Regions from separate parts of the Roseovarius sp. M141 genome, predicted to be linked through region 2. Evidence: riboswitches for the same ligand, from Rfam matches in the RefSeq annotation. Region 2 holds a riboswitch; each other region holds the start of a gene.

Region 1 (5,703 bases), on a different contig from region 2:
AGCGCTGCTGGACTGGCTGGAGGCGCATCTGCCCGGCGGTACAAGGATCGTCGCCAATGCCGTGACGCTGGAGACCGAAGCGCTGCTGGCCCACGCCCACGCGCGTCTGGGCGGCGAGTTGCTGCGCATCGAACTGGCGCAGGCCGCGCCGCTGGGGACAAAACGTGGCTGGAAGGCCAGTTACCCGGTTGTCCAGTGGAGCGCGACGCTATGATCGTCGCGGGGTTCGGATTTCGCGCAAGCGCCGGTTTGGACAGCCTGCGCGCGGCGCTCGGCTTGGCATATAGCGGGCCGGATCCCGATCTGCTGGCAACTGCGGCTGGCAAGGAACACAGCATAGCGTTGCAGGCATTGGCGGATGAGATGGGCCTAAATATCCATGCGGTGCCGCCCCAGCGTCTGAGGGCCCAAACGACACTGACACGATCCCCCCCCTCACAAGCCGCCCATGGCACCGGCAGCGTGGCCGAGGCGGCGGCGCTGGCGGCTGCCGGCCCCGGCGCGCGGCTGATCGCGGCGCGGCACATTTCACCCGATCGCATGGCGAGCTGCGCTATCGCAGAAGGAGACGGACAATGACCATTCATTTCATCGGTGCAGGTCCCGGCGCGCCGGACCTGTTGACGTTGCGGGGGCGCGATCTGATCGCATCCTGCCCGGTGTGCCTCTACGCCGGATCGCTGGTGCCGGAGGAAATCCTGAGCCACTGCCCCGAGGGCGCGCATATCGTGAACACCGCGTCGATGGATCTGGATGCGATCATTGGCGAAATGCAACGCGCGCACGGCGCCGGTCAGGATGTCGCGCGGCTGCATTCGGGGGATCTGTCGGTCTGGTCCGCGATGGGCGAGCAGATCCGCCGCCTGCACGCCCTGGACATCCCGGTGTCGGTCACGCCGGGCGTGCCGTCCTTTGCCGCCGCCGCCGCCGCGCTGGGGGCGGAGCTGACGCTGCCCGGCCTTGCGCAATCGCTGGTGCTGACGCGCACGCCGGGGCGGGCATCCTCGATGCCCGAGGGCGAGACGCTGGTTAATTTCGCCGCCACCGGGGCGACGCTGGCGATCCATCTGTCGATCCAGAACCTGGCCCATGTGACAGACAGCCTGACGCCCGCCTATGGCGCGGAGTGCCCCGTCGCCATCGTATTTCGCGCCTCCTGGCCGGATCAGCGGATCATTCGCGGCACTCTGGCCGACATTGCCGGGCGGCTGGACGCGGGGATCACGCGCACCGCGCTGATCCTCGTCGGGCCTGCCTTGGGTGGGGAGGGGTTCGCGGAAAGCTGCCTTTACGCCAAGGATTACGACCGCCGCTACAGACCGCAAAGCGCGAACAGCCCTTGGGCCGGGTGGAGCGACAGCGATGAGTGATGCACCCGGCATAATGATCTCGGCCCCGTCCTCGGGGACGGGCAAGACGACGGTGATGCTGGGCCTGTTGCGTGCGCTGGCCGATGATGGGATGCGGGTGCAGCCGTTCAAATCGGGGCCCGATTACATCGACCCGGCGTTTCATCTGGCCGCCGCCGGGCGCGCGTCGTTCAACCTCGATACATGGGCGATGGGCGACGGGCTGCTGAACGCCATCGCGGCGCAGGCCAAGGGCGCCGAGATCTGCGTCGCCGAAGGGTCGATGGGTCTCTATGACGGGGTCGCCACGCGCGGGCAAAGCGGCTTTGGCACCAGCGCCGAAACGGCGTTGCGCATGGGCTGGCCCGTGGTGCTGGTCGTCGACGTCAGCGGACAGGCGCAATCGGCGGCAGCGGCGGCGCTGGGATTCAGGATGTATAACCCGGATGTGCCGTTTGCCGGTGTGATCCTGAACCGGGTTGCGTCGCCCCGGCATGAACGTCTGACGGCGCTGGGCATGGAAAAGGCCGGGCTGACAGTGCTGGGCGCCCTGCCACGGCGCGGTGATCTGACATTGCCCGAGCGGCATCTGGGCCTCATTCAGGCGGTCGAGCATCCCGATCTGGAGGCCGCTATCACAGGTTATGCCACGTTCCTGCGCGAACACGTCGATATAGACGCGATCAAATCGGCGGCTCGCGGCAAGGGCGCGGGACAGGGCGGCAGGTTGCCCCCGCCGCCCGCGCAGCGGATCGCGCTGGCGCAGGATGCGGCGTTTTCGTTCACCTATCCGCATCTGGTCGAAGGCTGGCGCGCGGCGGGGGCCGAGGTGCTGCCGTTTTCGCCGCTGGCGGATGAGGCGCCGGACCCCGGCGCCGATCTGGTCTGGCTGCCGGGCGGTTATCCCGAACTGCACGCAGGTCGGCTGGCGGCGGCGAATACTTTCCGCACCGGCCTGCGGCATCACGCCGAAACGCGGCCCGTGCATGGTGAATGTGGTGGCTACATGGCACTGGGCGCGGCGCTGATCGACAAGGAGGGACAGCGCCACGCGATGGCCGGGCTGCTGGGCCTCGTCACCAGCTATGAGAAACGCAAATTTCATCTGGGCTACCGGCAGGCAGTGCTGCATGCGCCCCTGCCGGGGCACGCGCCCGGCGCCCGGTTGCGCGGGCATGAGTACCACTACTCCACCATTCTGGAACAGCCCGATGCGCCGCTGGCGGCCGTGGGCGATGCCGATGGCAACCCGGTGCCGGAAACGGGGTCGTATCGCGGTCATGTCTCGGGCACGTTCTTTCACCTTATCACGGCGGAGGAGGAGGCATGACCGGTTTCGTCAGCTTTGTCGGGTCCGGCCCCGGCGATCCCGAGCTATTGACCCTGAAGGCGGTGGACCGTTTGAAACGCGCCGATGCGGTGCTGTTCGACGATCTGTCCTCGGGGCCGATCCTGAGCCATGCGCGCAGCGGCGCCGACCTGATCGGTGTGGGCAAAAGGGCAGGGCGGGCATCGCCGCGTCAGCACCATGTCAGCCGTCTGCTGGTTGAATATGCGCAGATCGATCAGCGTGTCGTGCGGCTGAAATCCGGTGACAGCGGCCTGTTCGGGCGGCTGGAGGAAGAACTGATCGCGTTGCGCGAGGCGGGCATTCCCTATGAGATCATTCCCGGCGTGCCGTCGGCCATTGCCGCCGCCGCCGCCGCGGGCATCCCGCTGACCCGCCGCCTGACCGCGCGGCGCGTGCAATTTGTCACCGGCCATGACATCAGCGGTCAGCTGCCGCAGGATATGAACCTGCAAGCGCTGGCCGATCCGATGGCAACGACCGTCGTTTTCATGGGGAAACGGACGTTTCCAAAACTGTATCAGACGCTGCATGCCCACGGGTTGCCCGCCGATACCCCCGCGCTTCTGGCCGAGGATGTCAGTGGTTCCGATCAGCGCCTGACGCGGATGAGCGTCGCGGCGCTGGCTGACCGGCTGAGCAGTGAAATAGGCGAGACGCCAGCGCTGATCCTCTACGGTCCGCTTGCCGAGGGATGATTTAGTCTTTGCGAGAGGCGGCTCTTTGACGTAGCGTCTGGTTACGGCGTCACATCTGTGACTTCAAAGGGAATCGGGTGAAACACCCGGACTGCCCCCGCAACTGTAAGCGGTGAGTGCAAAGGCGAAACCACTGGCCGAATGGCTGGGAAGGGCCGGCGCGCATTGACCCGCAAGTCAGGAGACCTGCCGTGAAACCGAAGGCCGATACGCATTCATTATATCCAACGTCGCCGGAGGGGCGGCATCACAAGGGACTTGTTTCATGCATATCGAACCGGGCGTCGTCGACGGCGCAAAAATGATATTTGCCTATGGCACTGCCGCCGCCGCTGCCGGGTATGCCGTCAAGCTGATCGCGGGCGATCTGGCCACGCACAACGTCGCCTCTTTTGCTGTCCGCACCGTGCTGGCCACCATCGGCGTCTTCATATTTTTCGAACTGATGCCGCATTTCGCCGTCGGCGTGTCCGAGGTGCATTTCATCCTTGGCACGACGCTGTTCCTGCTGCTGGGTTCAGCCCCGGCTGCGCTGGGTCTGGCCGTGGGTCTGCTGGTGCAGGGCATGTTCTTTGCGCCGACCGACATGCCGATGTACTTTGTCAACGTCACGACGCTGCTTGTACCGCTGTTTGCCATCGACGCGCTGGCGCAGCGCATCATCCCGCAGGACCGCGCCTATGTCGATCTGGCCTATGCGGACGTGTTCAAGCTGTCGGTCGCGTATCAGGGCGGCGTCGTCGCCTGGGTCGCGTTCTGGGCGGTCTACGGTCAGGGTTTCGGCGCGGCCAACCTGAACGCCGTCTGGACCTTTGGCGCGGCTTACATGCTGGTCGTTCTGGTCGAACCGATTGCCGATCTGGCCATTCTGGCGGGCGCCAAGGCGCTGCGCGACGGCAGTATCCGGGGGCTGTTCACGCATCGCCTGTATAACGCGTCCTGATCGCAGGTAGATATCTCCGGGTCCAGCGATGGGCCCGGATTTTTTATGGGATGACGCTGTGATTGAAGATCTCTGGCTGATCGGGATCGGGACCGGCAGTCCGGGCCATGTGACGGGCGAGGGGATGCAGGCGCTGCGCGACGCGGCGACGATCCTTGTGCCGCACAAGGGCGCGGGCAAGGACGACCTGGCCGAACTGAGGCGCCGCATCATTGCAGCCAGCGGCACGGCGGCGCGGATCATCACCTTTGACTATCCGGTGCGCGACCCGGACCTGCCGTATATCGAGCGGGTGGACGCATGGCATGATCAGATCGCCGCGCGCTGGCAGGCGGCCCTGGGCCCTGGCGGGGCAGACGGCCCCGTCGCCCTGCTGGTGTGGGGCGATCCATCGCTGTATGACAGCACCATGCGTATCGCCGCGCGCCTGCCTGCGCCGCCTCAGGTCCGCGTGGTGCCGGGGATTACGGCGATTCAGGCGCTGACGGCGGCCCATGCCATCCCGCTGAACACGATAAACGGCCCGGTGCAGATCACCACCGGGCGGCGATTGCGCGATCACGGCTGGCCCGAGGACGCCGAGACGATAGTGGTCATGCTGGATGGCGAATGCAGTTTCCGAAATCTGGACCCAAAGGGCGTCACGATCTGGTGGGGCGCCTTTCTGGGGATGCCGGAACAGGTATTACATCACGGCGCCTTGGCCGATGCCGCGGATCCTATCGAGGCCATGCGCAAGGCCGCCCGCGCCGAACATGGCTGGATCATGGACATCTATCTGCTTCGCAGGAGGTGACGGGTGGTGTCCGGATGAGGACACTGCCATCGCGCGACGCGCCATTTTGCCAATGCTGGCGCGCCGCCGCCCGATCCGGCTTAGCGAACGACAAGCACCGGGATCGGGCTGTGGCTGACGACTTCGGACGTCTGGCTGCCCAGCAACAGACGGCTGATACCGCGTCGGCCATGCGAGGCCATGACGATCAGATCGCATTCCAGGCTTTGGGCGGACTCCAGAATCGCGTCGGCAGCCGAATCGTTGGTGTCCTGGCGCGTTGTGATGTCGACGCCGTGCTTTTCGGCAATCGCCTTGGCCTTGGCCAAAGCGTCCTGGGCGTGGGCCTTCTGGGCGGTGCTCCAGGAGTCCAGCGTTGCCGCGCTTTGCAGCGGGTAGGGTTGGCTGACCTTGATCACGGACACCTGGCTGGCGTTTTCCTTGGCCAGTCTGACACCATGCTCGACCCCCTTCAGCGACAGATCAGAGCCGTCGGTGGGAATCAGAATGTGCTTGTACATGTTTCACTCTCCTCGCGTTGTCGGGTCATCGTGACACATCCCGTCGCTGCAACAATGACATGGCGCAAA
Region 2 (5,703 bases):
AACTTGTGTATCCAGGCGCAACGCATACGCGGTTTGCTCACAGCATCGGCGTGTTTCATACGGCTAGAGAACTTATGGAGATCGTCAGGAAGAAGACAGATGATCAGGGGGTCACGTGAGAAAATCGCCTTGGCTGCTGCCATAGTGCATGATGTGGGTCATGGCCCATTCAGCCACGCTTTTGAAACCGTTGGAAAGCGTCTGAAGTTGAAGCTGGCCGATCATGAAGTTATGAGCGATGAGCTTATTCGAAATGGCGAAATTGCTGAAATTCTGAATGCAGATATCATGGATGGTTTCGCATCAAGTGTTGCTAACATGATTAAGAAAGAAGGTAAGATCACGCTTCACAACTCAGTTGTTTCCAGTCAATTTGACGCAGACCGTCTTGATTACATGCAGCGTGATCGGATGATGACAGGAAGTGAACATGCTGCCATTGATCTGACTTGGTTGTTGGCCAATCTCGACATTGGTGAAGTGACAACTGGCGTTGACGATATGGCTGTTGGTTCAGTACCGACCTTCGTAATCGGCCCGAAGGCGATACAAGCGGCTGAATCTTATGTTCTGGGGTTATTCCAACTTTACCCGACAATCTATTTTCATAAGACCACACGAGGTGCTGAGAAGTTATTCGCGGAAGTTCTGGTTCGACTCGTCGAGTTGGTTGGAGATGACGCTGTGGGGAAAACTGGATTACCTTCGAACCATCCACTGATCAAGTTTGCCAAGGAACCTGAGAGCCTCGAAACAGCCTTGGCTTTAGACGACACGGCTGTTTGGGGCGCACTTCAGCTTTTACTTGAAGCAGATGATCCAATCCTCTCGGAGTTTTCAGATCGTCTCCTGAACCGGAAACTTTTCAAATGCTATGACATTCGGGCGGAAATTACCCACAGATGTGACCCCCCACAATTCGATGGACCTGCAAAATATAGAGAAAATTGAAAAATGTTGCGCCTCGGCGGTGGTGAAGCTACAAGAATGGGAAAAGAAGCAAGAGGCAGTCGTTCCCCGTATCATCACAGATGAGGCCGAACGAAAGCCCTACAAGGCAGGTGGTGGTAGCAATGGCTATACTGAGCAGATCAACGTGCGTACCGATGGTGGCGAGTTGATCGACATCAGGCAACGGTCCGAGATAGTGAAATCTTTGAGTGTTTATAGGCTGACTCGCGCATACTATGATGAATCAGACGCTGAAGCCTTACAGGTAATAAAAGATATTGTTGAAGGGGAGATCAACTGATGTCCGATATTAGGATAGAAGAAGTTACAAATCTCATTCGAGATGCAGGTGGTCGGATCGTAGGTCGGACGCGGTTACAGAAGATTGCGTACCTGCTTACTGCGACGGGTCTCGATGATAGCTTTCGTTTTGCATACAAGCACTACGGCCCTTTCAGTGAAGAGTTGGCTTCATCTGCAAAGTTTGGTGCATTGTTTGGAAACCTCAATGAGCGCCAAGATCAAACGGCATGGGGTGGGACGTATTCCACGTATACTATTGATAATGTTCAAGAACTTGAACAAGGCAACCCACGCCATAGCCTTGCAACCCTTGCCGCTGCTGCCGACTCGATCGAGTTGGAGCTGGCCGCTACTGCGGTCTTTTTGGCCCACGATGGTTACGATGATCCCTGGAATGAAACGGCTCAACGTAAGCCTGAAAAGGCAACAGCCGTGCGCTTAGCTAATGCCAAGGCTCTCTTGGCCAGCCTGTCACAGATAGATGTTCCTACACCGATTCCGCAAACACTGTTGGCGTGATCACACAATCGTCCGAACCGCAGTTCGCGATCGTTAGTAACGGACTCTCGTCACTAACGATCGCTTGATTGCATTGGTCGGATATTTTTTCTGTTTCAAAGCCCTTCATCCGCCTCCTTTCAAAGAAACAGACTTACCCCAGTCGGGAATTTTTCAGTGGGGAGGGGGGAGGTCAATCGTTTATATGCAGCAATGGTGACCGTGATGAATGGCAGCTCAGGGCCGTTCGCGATCATGATCCAGTGAGATAAGGGATCGGCCACCTCAACGCCACCTCAACCCGCATACACCGTTTTGGCGCGGTCGGTGACGGTGAAACCCGGTCAATGTCGGGTGTCGTCGGAGTAGAAAATGCGCGGAATCAAAGGCTTGGCGCGTAAGTCACTGAAATATCTAAGTTATTGGAATCGCAGATATTTCGGCTCATAACCTGAAGGTCGTAGGTTCAAATCCTACTCCCGCAACCAAATAACAGCGCTAAATCAAAAGCTTAAAGCCCGACCTAATCAGTCGGGCTTTTGCTTGTCCGGTTTACATCAACGCCACATCAACACCGGACCAGAAAAACCGCACCAGCGTGCATAAGCGGGCAGCGACAGGCCACCGCGTGCAAAAAAACGCGACTTGCGGTTTGCTGGAACCGATTACCGCCATATAACGCTTACCGATTTGCAACCGGCCCTGCGAAAAAAAACCGTGGCAGCATCGCGCCATGATCTCCTTCCGCCTCACTTCCGATAACCATCCCGACACGCGCGGTGCGTCACGCGGCTGGCCGGGTAGCGTTTCGGACTGGCTTGACCAGTGCTGGATGACCCGGTGACCCTGACGCGGTACTCTTCGGCCATGGCGTGCGATGATGCAGTGTGGCGTTATCAGATGCGTGGAATTTCCCGCGGCCGATTGAAAACGCAACCTTGTGAAACAAATCGGGCCTATCTCTAGGCGGTCCCGCCGCATATTACTTTACGGGGGTTATATCCGACCTGTCCGTCCAGATCATCCGCAAGCCCGTGCCTGGTCCCGCGTCACGGCGTAATCCGCCAGCCAGTCGATCATCATCGCGCCCTCAGGTGACGCTTCAATCTCGTCGGCCATCCCTGACTGTTCGGCTCGGCTGTACTCCATCAATGGCGGGCGGACGCTCTGGCGAACATCAGAACCACTGTGCAGGCGCCGAGCGAGAGCATCGCGGTCCCGAGGGCGGCAGCTGGCGGCGTCCACACACGTCCCGTCTGACTGTTGTTGACACTTATTCCGCCGCCCAGTCCCACGGCATGAGGTCGTCGCGGCGGGGCATCTTGTGATCTGCGACGCGGTCGAGCACTCAGTGAAGACAAACATCTGGGTCGACGCTGTTCATGCGCGCGGTTTCGATAAGCGTGTAGGCGATGGCTGCGACTTTACCGCCGTCCTTTTTGCCCCATGAAGAGATAATTCTTGCGACCGAAGGTTGGCAAGCGGCACGCCGCCTTCGGCCTGCCGTAGCATCGAGATGACCGCGCGGTCGTGTTTCTGCTCGTTTTCAATCAGTATCTCCTCATGCGTCTTGCCAAACAAGTTTTGCTAATGAAGCACCTTACTTCCGGGAAGATTGCACACCTTACCACCGGAAATTCCTTGTGAAACAGTCTGGCTTCGCGACACAGCGAAAATCGTATTGCCTATGCGAAACCAAACTGGTTATATGAGCAGGCTTGGTGTTCCGAAAAGCGCAGAAATGTGTGGAACCTAACAGGGGAATTCAGTAAGGGCAGCCGCCCGAAGCTGGAGCCGCCCCCGCGACTGTAAGCGGTGAGCTGTTGCCCCTCATGCCACTTGCCAAACCCGACGACGGGTGCGGTGGGGAAGGCGGGCAAACAGCCACGACCCGCGAGCCAGGAGACCTGCCAAGCACGATTGAAACGCGATGCCGTCGGGTGGACGGTAAGGAGAGCTACAATGACTACACTGACCCAAGTTCAGGGCCAATCCCATGGCAAGTTGCGCGCTGATATATTGCCCGCGCTTTTCGCGGCAGTTCTGGGACTGGCGATTATTACCCTGACAGGCCACGTTCAGGCCTCCGGCGTTGCATGACGCCGCCCACGATGTGCGTCACGCCACCGGCTTTCCCTGCCACTAACGGATGTTCTCTAAATTTTTGACCAGCGCGTTGTTCGCTGGTGCTGTAGCTGGCTTGATTGCCGGTCTGCTACAGTTGGCATTCGTGCAGCCTGTTTTTGCTGCATGCGGAGCTTTATGAGCGTGGAGAACTGTTGCATTTCGGGGCCGATCCGGTCACCGCGCATCCGGTGTTGCCGGGGTTTGATGCGGTTCGTGACGGGCTGAGCGTGATCTTCACGATGCTGACCTATACGGGCTATGGCTTGCTCCTGCTGGCGATGATGTCAGTGGCCGAGGGGCGCGGCGCGCAGATAGATGGGCGCATGGGGATGATCTGGGGCATTGCGGGCTTCGTCACATTCCACCCTGCCCCGGCCTTTACGCTTGCGCCCGAGGTTCCGGGCGTGGCGGCGGCAGAGGTGGGTGCGAGGCAGGTCTGGTGGTTTTGCCACGGTCGTGTCGGCGGGGGTGGCGCTGTGGCTGCTTGCGTTTGCGCGCAATTGGGCGCTTCGGGGTCTGGCCGTGGTCTTGCTGGCAGCACCTCATTTGATCGGCGCGCCAGAGCCGGACAGCTTTAGTGGCACAGTGCCACCAGAAATCGCTGCCCTCTTCGCGGCGCGGGCCGCGGGCGTCGGTTTGGCCGCGTGGGTGTTGCTGGGCGCCTTCGCCGGTTATTTTTGGCGGCGGGAGGAGGCGCACGACACAGCGAGAGTTGGCGCATGAACAGGGCGCTTGGTCTTTTTCATCATCGGACTGGTGTTCGGTGGCGGAATAGGCTTCACGCTTGCTGCGGGCAGTGGGGTCACTTTTGATGGGGCACGATCACGGTTATGCTGCTGTGCATGGCGGCATGACTAAGGGGGGGCCACAGCGGCAGCGCGCAGATATCGCGCACACCACTGCGCTTGAGGTGCCCCGCACTCCGTGCGCCACGAGGTTGCAATTGAGCTGACCCCGCGATCCAGATCGAGGGCTACAACCTTCAGGTTCATGCCGGAAACTTCACCTTCACGCCGGGCCGTCGGCCTGGTGGATGTGCCGGGCGAGGGGCATGCGCATGTTTATGTCAACGGTGAAAAGCTGGGCCGTCTTTATGGCGCATGGATGCATCTTCCACGTCTGCCACCAGGCGAGGTGATCGTTTTGGTCACGCTGAACAGCAACACCCACGGCCCGCTTGCCGTGGACGGGACGCTTTTTGCCGCCATCACGACGCTTTTTCGTTGAGGAGTGACCGTTGCGTCAGCGAATACCGGAAGCCCGCCATGCGCCTTTTGATCTCCAGAAAGGAGACCCGCCAATGACCGCTTCCTTGCATGTCTGCATGACTTGCCGCGCTGGCGAGGTGCCACAGGACGATGCGCCACGCCCCGGCGCATTGCTGCACGCAGCCTTGACCGAGCCAGGTGCGCCGGAAGGGTGCAGATCGTGCCGGTTGAATGCCTGTCGGCCTGTTCACAGGGGCGACTGTTGCACTGTCGTCGCCCGGAAAATGGACCTACATCTATGGACGGCTGAGCCGTGCCGACAGTGTCGAAATCCCTTGCAGGTGCCGCCGCTTATGCCGCCTCCGCCGATGGCCTTGTGCCGTGGCGTGAACGCCCCAGTGTTTTTCCGCAAGCAAAAAAGCCTTTGCCCGTATTCCCCCGATGGAGGCCCCCCAAATGACCGACCTTGCCAAAATCCCCGTGACCGTGATCACCGGCTTTCTCGGCTCGGGCAAAACTACGCTGATCCGCCACCTGATGACCCATTTCAAAGGGGCGTCAGCATGCTGTGCTGGTCAACGAATTCGGCACCGTCGGCGTCGACGGCGACATTTTG
Region 3 (5,703 bases), on a different contig from region 2:
CGCACGCGCGCGGCGCAGCTGTCTTTGATCGCATCGTTCGGGGGAGAAGGCTCAGCAAAGCGAAGCAACGTCCTGAAAACCAAAGCACAGCGGCCGGGGGCGTATCCATGTCTCTGGGCGATCGGGTCTGATTGGGGTAGGGCTGGCGGCAACTTTCCCTGCCGGAGCGTTTTGATATGCGCACTTTCCCGCCCGAACGTATCGTCTGCCTGACCGAAGAGACCGTCGAAACGCTGTATCTTCTGGGGCAGGAGGACCGTATCGTCGGGGTGTCCGGCTATGCCGTGCGCCCCGCCCGCGTGCGCTGCGAAAAGCCGCGCGTATCAGCATTTACGTCGGCGGATATCCCGAAAATCATGGCGCTGGAGCCCGATCTGGTGCTGACCTTTTCCGACCTTCAGGCCGACATCGCTGCGGCGCTGTTGCGGCAGGGCGTCACCGTCTTTGGTTACAACCAGCGGGACGTGGCGGGGATCCTTGCCATGATCCGGTCGCTGGGGGCGCTGGTTGGTGTGGCGGATCGCGCCGAAGCGCTGGCCGCCGGATATGAGGCACGGCTGGCTGGGATCGCGGCGCGCGCCAAGGGCCGGGCGCGGCCGGTCGTTTATTTCGAAGAATGGGACGAACCGATGATTTCGGGTATCCGCTGGGTCAGCCAACTGGTCGAGATCGCGGGCGGGCGCGATGCCTTTCCCGAACTATCCGCGCAAAAGGCCGCAAAGGACCGGATCCTGACCTCCCGGCAGGTGATCGACGCGCGGCCCGATATTATCCTGGCCTCATGGTGTGGCAAGAAGGTGCGTCCCGAAAAGATCGCTGCGCGCCCCGGCTGGGACACGATTCCGGCGGTGCGGAACGGGCGCATTCATGAAATCAAGTCGCCGCTGATCCTCCAGCCCGGCCCGGCGGCGTTGACCGACGGGCTGGAGGCAATCTGTGACGCGCTGGGCTAAAGCGTTTCGCCCTAGACCCGGGGCACTCGGTTAAGGTGAAACGCGTGCAACGCTCGTAGGTTGCGCTGCGTTACACCTCGACCGTGACGGGGCCAATCGGATTGGAGCAGCAGGCGAGGATGTATCCGTCGGTGATGTCTTCGTCGGAAATACCGCCGTTATGTACCATATGCACGTCGCCCGATGTCTTGCGGACCTTGCAGGTACCACAGACGCCAAACGTGCATCCCGAGGGGATGTTCAGCCCGTTTGCCTTGGCGGCGGCCAGGATCGTATCGGTCTCGGCCACCTTGGCGGTCACGCCGGACAGGGCAAAGGTGACTTCGGCCCGGATATCCTCGTCCGGTACGACATCGTCGATGGGGGGCGCGTCTGCGGGCACCGCAACAGGCGCCTGAAAGTTCTCCTGATGGTAGTGGTCCATGTCGAAACCCAGACCCTGAAGCGCCTCACGCACGGCCTGCATGAACGGATCAGGCCCGCAGCAGAACACTTCGCGTTCCAGGTAATCGGGCGCCATCAGGCCCAGCATCAACTGGTTGATCTGACCGCGATACCCCGTCCAGGGGGCGTAGCGGTCGGGCGCTTCGACGACCCAGTGCAAGTCGAGGCCGGGCACGCGGCTGGCCATATGCTCCAGCCGCTGGCGAAAGATGATCTCGGAGGGGCGACGCGCGCAGCTGACGAATACGATGTCCGGCTCGGTGCCCAGATCGAACATCCATGTCGTCATCGACATCAACGGCGTAATGCCTGACCCGGCCGAGATGAACAGATATTTCTCGGCCGCAACAGTCGTATGGGTGAACAGCCCGGCAGGACCCATGACACGCAGGCGCGTGCCGGGCGTCAGATGGTCCAGCATCCAGCGGGTGCCGATGCTACCCTTCTGCGCCTTGACTGTGATCGAAATCGACCGCGGCCGCGACGGCGAGGACGAGATCGTATAGGTCCGGTGCACCGCGCCGCCCGGCACCGGCAGTTCCAGCGTCAGGAACTGGCCGGGCCGAAAGTCGAACAGCGCGCCCGATGGCGCCCGAAATGTGAATGTCGCCGTGTTCGGCATCTCGGGGATGACCGACACGCATTCCAGCGATTCGTCTTGGTGCCAGATACTGCTGGACTCGGGGGGGAGATCTTTCATCGTTCGTTTACTCCGCTACCATGGTCGCGGGGTCGTTGCGGCGCGCCATCATGTTGCAATACCAATCGACAAAACCCATGACGCCGCTTTCGTGGATCGGCGAATAGGGCCCCGGCTCGTAGGCGGGGGAATTGATGCCGTGCTGATTGTCCTCGACCACGCGGCGGTCCTCGTCATTGGTGGCGACCCAGACTTCCGTCAGGCGCTTCACGTCGTAGTCGACGCCCTCGATCGCGTCCTTGTGAACCAGCCATTTTGTCGTGACCTCTGTCGTCGTCTCTGTCAGGGGGTTGACCCGAAAAACCACGGTGTGATCAGGCAGGAAGTGATTCCAGGTGCTGGGATAATGATATTTCAGCAGCGTGCCAGCCGTGTCGTCCTGTACCCGGCCCAGAATGCGCTTACTGGCGGGCTGAAGGTCCATGGTAAAGCTCTTGGCCCCCGGCAACAGCGGCATCCGCGCCAGCCGGTACTGTATGTCCTCGGCCATGCGGAATTGCGACGGATATCCCTGCGCCTCCAGCCGGTCGAAATGAGCCTGAAGATGCGGCGGAGCCTCGCCGTCGGTGATGCCCGTTACGGTCGGATCGTCGGTGAACGACCGGCAGAGGCCCGGGTGATTGCCACCACAGTGATAACATTCGCGGTTATTTTCCCACACCAGTTTCCAGTTGCCGTTCTCGACAATGCTGGACTCATACGCGACCTTGGCATCGCTCAGATCATGCACTTCCAGATAGGGGCGGGCGAGGTCTTCGAAGGTGTCGAAATCGGGTGCCTCATCGGCAAGGCAGATATAGATCAGCCCGGCCAGATCGCGGCAATGCACGGTTTTCAGACCATGGCGCGACGGGTCGAAATCACTGCCCATTTCGCGCGCCCACAGCAGGCGGCCGTCCAGCTCGTAGGTCCACTGGTGGTAGGGGCAGACCAGCTTGGGCGCGCTGCCCTTGGCTGCCTTGCATATGATTGACCCGCGATGCCGGCAGGAATTGTGAAAGGCGCGGATGACGCCATCGGTGCCCTTGACCACGATCACGCCATAGGCGCCGATCTGCAATGTCACGTAGGCGCCCGGCTTGGGCAGCTCGCATGCGGGCACGGCGAACAGCCATTCGCGGTAGAACAGCGCGTCCATGTCAGCGGCAAAGATGCCGGGGTCGGTGTAAAAGGGCTGCTCCAGCGCGTGGCCCGGCCTGCGCCGCGCCAGAAGGGTGTCGATCGAAGGGCTCATCTGGCGGTCTCTCCTGCCGCACGTGGCGGCTGTTGGTCCGGGAAGCGGCCGACACCTTACCGGGGGGCGCCAAAACAGCTGCCAGACCCGAGACAGGCGCCCGCACCGCCACCCGCGGTTTAGCGTCTTGCAAGGCTGGTTTGCGGGCTTGATCCGTGCCGAATGGCTGGAGCGCGATACCATTGCCGGGGCATTGCCCGGTGGTCATTATCGCGCCCGGCCGCGGATCCTACCGTTGCGGGGGCAGCGCCGGTGTCTGACCGGCTTCCCAATTCTCCGGCCCTCGCGGAACGGCACCTTGCAGGCACAGCCCTACGCCGTTTGCATGCCCGAAGATCACCGGATTGCGACCTTCGGCGCTGGAAAACAGACATCGGTGCGCATGACGTAGAGGCCGCTATGTTGAAAGCACCAAACGCACGGTTTGGCCGGCCCCAGCAGGCGGCGGAAGGTCCATCCGCCCGCCCAGCCGCTCGACCGCGCTGGCCACAATAGCAAGGCCCAAACCGCTGCCGCCCTGCCGTGCGCCGGGGGGGCGATAGAAGCGCTCGGTGATTCGGCCCAGTTGCGCGGGTGCGATGCCCGGACCTTGGTCCTGGACGCTGATCGAGACGCCATCGGCGCACCGTTCTAAGCATATCCGCACGGTGCCGCCCTCGGGCGATGCGGCGATGGCGTTCTCCAGCACATTGCGCAGCGCCGCATGCACCAGATAGGGAACGGTGCGAATTGTCACACCGTCGCCTGTCACGTTGATCTGTACGCCGTGCCGCGCTGCTATCGCGCCAAGATCGCGCACCACGTCCGTGATCAGCGCATTCAGATCGGCCGGTGCCGACGTGTCGGCATGACGTTCGACCGCGGCCAGTTCCAGCAATTGACGCACCAGACGGTCGGTGCGGTCCACCGAATGTTCGATGGTTTGCAGGGCGTGGCGGCGAGTGTCCTCATCTTCTGCGATTCGGGCGATCTGCGCCTGCATGCGCAGGCCCGCCATCGGCGTTTTCAGCTCATGCGCGGCGAAGGCGACGAAATCACGTTCGGTCGCGCGCACGGCTTCGACTTCGGCAAAGAGGCGGTTCAGCGCGCGGCGAACGGGACGTATTTCGCGCGGCGCAGGGCCGACGGGGAGGGGGCTGAGATCCTGAGGGTTGCGTGCCCGCAGGCCCTGCGCCAGCCGGTCCAGAGGCTTCAGACCGCGCCCGACGCTGAGCCAGATCAGCGCGGCAAGCAGCGGCAGAACCACCGCAGCCGGTACGGCAAAACCCGTCATGACATCGCGCACCAGCCGGTCGCGCACCTCGACCGCGTCGCCAACCATGACGCGCACGCCCAGTTCGGGATTGACGGTGGCATAGACGCGCCACAGCTCGCCATCGACCATTGTTTGGGAAAAACCTGTCTGAGTAGAACTGGTCAGGCGGGCGCTGGGGGCGCCTTCGGACCGGCCCAGCAGCCCCCCCTCCAGTGACCAGATCTGGCAGGACAGCTGCCGCGAATAGCGCGTGCCATCCGGCGTGGGCAGGGAGAGCGGGCCGGGGGAGCCTGCTGTCACGTCAATCCGCCGGTCCGAGATCAGCGACGACACCATCGTCGCCGCCTCGCGCAGGCGGGCGTCCAGCACCTTTTCGACCTCGCCGCGCGTCGAATGGTCGATCCACAGGACTGCCGACAACCAAACCAGCCCGGTCGCCGCCGAGAGCAGAAGGAACAGGCGTACTTTCAGGGACATGCACGCGGTCCCCCCTCGGGTGCCAGACGGTAACCCAGGCCGCGCACCGTTTCGATATAGCCGCGTCCCAGCTTGGCCCGTAGATGGTGAATGTGCACCTCGATCGTGTTGCTTTCGACGTCCTCCTGCCAGCCATAGAGCCGGTCCTCGATCCGGGATTTCGACAGGATGTGGCCGGGCCGCTCGATCAGCGCGTGCAGCACTGCAAATTCGCGGCGCGAAAACCGGATGTCGGTGCCGTGGAATGCGCCGCTTTGCGCGGCCGGATCCAGCACCAGACCGTTCCACTGGATGACCGGTGCCGCGCGCCCCTCGCGGCGGCGCAGGATCGCGCGCAGCCGCGCCGACAGCTCGTCCAGATCGAAGGGCTTGCCAAGGTAATCGTCCGCGCCCGCATCCAGCCCGTCCACCCTGTCGCGCGTCTGGTCGCGCGCGGTCAGCAGCAGGACGGGTGTCCCTATCCCATTGGCGCGCAGGGCCTTCAGCAGGTCCAACCCCGATCCGTCAGGCAGCATGAGGTCCAGCACCACCGCTGCGAAATCCGACGTTTCCAGCGCAGCGCGGGCATCGGCCAGCGTGCGGACGGGTTCCGGCGTGAACCCCTTCAGGCGCAGCCCCACCACCAGCCCATCTGCCAGCA

What was found. A riboswitch is a leader RNA that binds a small molecule or an ion and turns the genes downstream of it on or off. The one in region 2 is predicted to bind cobalamin.
Region 1: it holds a riboswitch for cobalamin, as region 2 does, so the genes downstream of both, FGD77_RS08435 (energy-coupling factor ABC transporter permease) here and FGD77_RS22035 (CbtB domain-containing protein) in region 2, are expected to answer to the same signal.
Region 3: it holds a riboswitch for cobalamin, as region 2 does, so the genes downstream of both, FGD77_RS11805 (aromatic ring-hydroxylating dioxygenase subunit alpha) here and FGD77_RS22035 (CbtB domain-containing protein) in region 2, are expected to answer to the same signal.

Annotation. Positions count from the first base shown of each region.
Region 1 covers NZ_VCNH01000008.1:882,390-888,092, forward strand. The annotation lists gene cbiE (precorrin-6y C5,15-methyltransferase (decarboxylating) subunit CbiE) at 1-214, shown strand, start outside; gene FGD77_RS08415 (cobalamin biosynthesis protein) at 211-579, shown strand; gene cobM (precorrin-4 C(11)-methyltransferase) at 576-1,370, shown strand; gene FGD77_RS08425 (cobyrinate a,c-diamide synthase) at 1,363-2,679, shown strand; gene cobA (uroporphyrinogen-III C-methyltransferase) at 2,676-3,395, shown strand; cobalamin riboswitch at 3,423-3,604, shown strand; gene FGD77_RS08435 (energy-coupling factor ABC transporter permease) at 3,661-4,338, shown strand; gene cobF (precorrin-6A synthase (deacetylating)) at 4,397-5,134, shown strand; gene FGD77_RS08445 (universal stress protein) at 5,215-5,634, opposite strand.
Region 2 covers NZ_VCNH01000009.1:594-6,296, reverse strand. The annotation lists gene FGD77_RS22055 (HD domain-containing protein) at 100-951, shown strand; gene FGD77_RS22050 (hypothetical protein) at 923-1,252, shown strand; gene FGD77_RS22045 (hypothetical protein) at 1,252-1,773, shown strand; partial or broken gene FGD77_RS22040 (transposase domain-containing protein) at 3,026-3,221, opposite strand; cobalamin riboswitch at 3,455-3,682, shown strand; partial or broken gene FGD77_RS22035 (CbtB domain-containing protein) at 3,715-3,898, shown strand; gene FGD77_RS22030 (CbtA family protein) at 3,996-4,457, shown strand; gene FGD77_RS22025 (CbtA family protein) at 4,348-4,602, shown strand; gene FGD77_RS22565 (hypothetical protein) at 4,870-5,106, shown strand; partial or broken gene FGD77_RS22010 (GTP-binding protein) at 5,544-5,703, shown strand, end outside.
Region 3 covers NZ_VCNH01000008.1:1,593,129-1,598,831, forward strand. The annotation lists gene FGD77_RS11790 (hypothetical protein) at 1-28, shown strand, start outside; gene FGD77_RS11795 (cobalamin-binding protein) at 177-953, shown strand; gene FGD77_RS11800 (hybrid-cluster NAD(P)-dependent oxidoreductase) at 1,024-2,097, opposite strand; gene FGD77_RS11805 (aromatic ring-hydroxylating dioxygenase subunit alpha) at 2,105-3,331, opposite strand; cobalamin riboswitch at 3,447-3,647, opposite strand; gene FGD77_RS11810 (ATP-binding protein) at 3,729-5,063, opposite strand; gene FGD77_RS11815 (response regulator) at 5,054-5,703, opposite strand, start outside.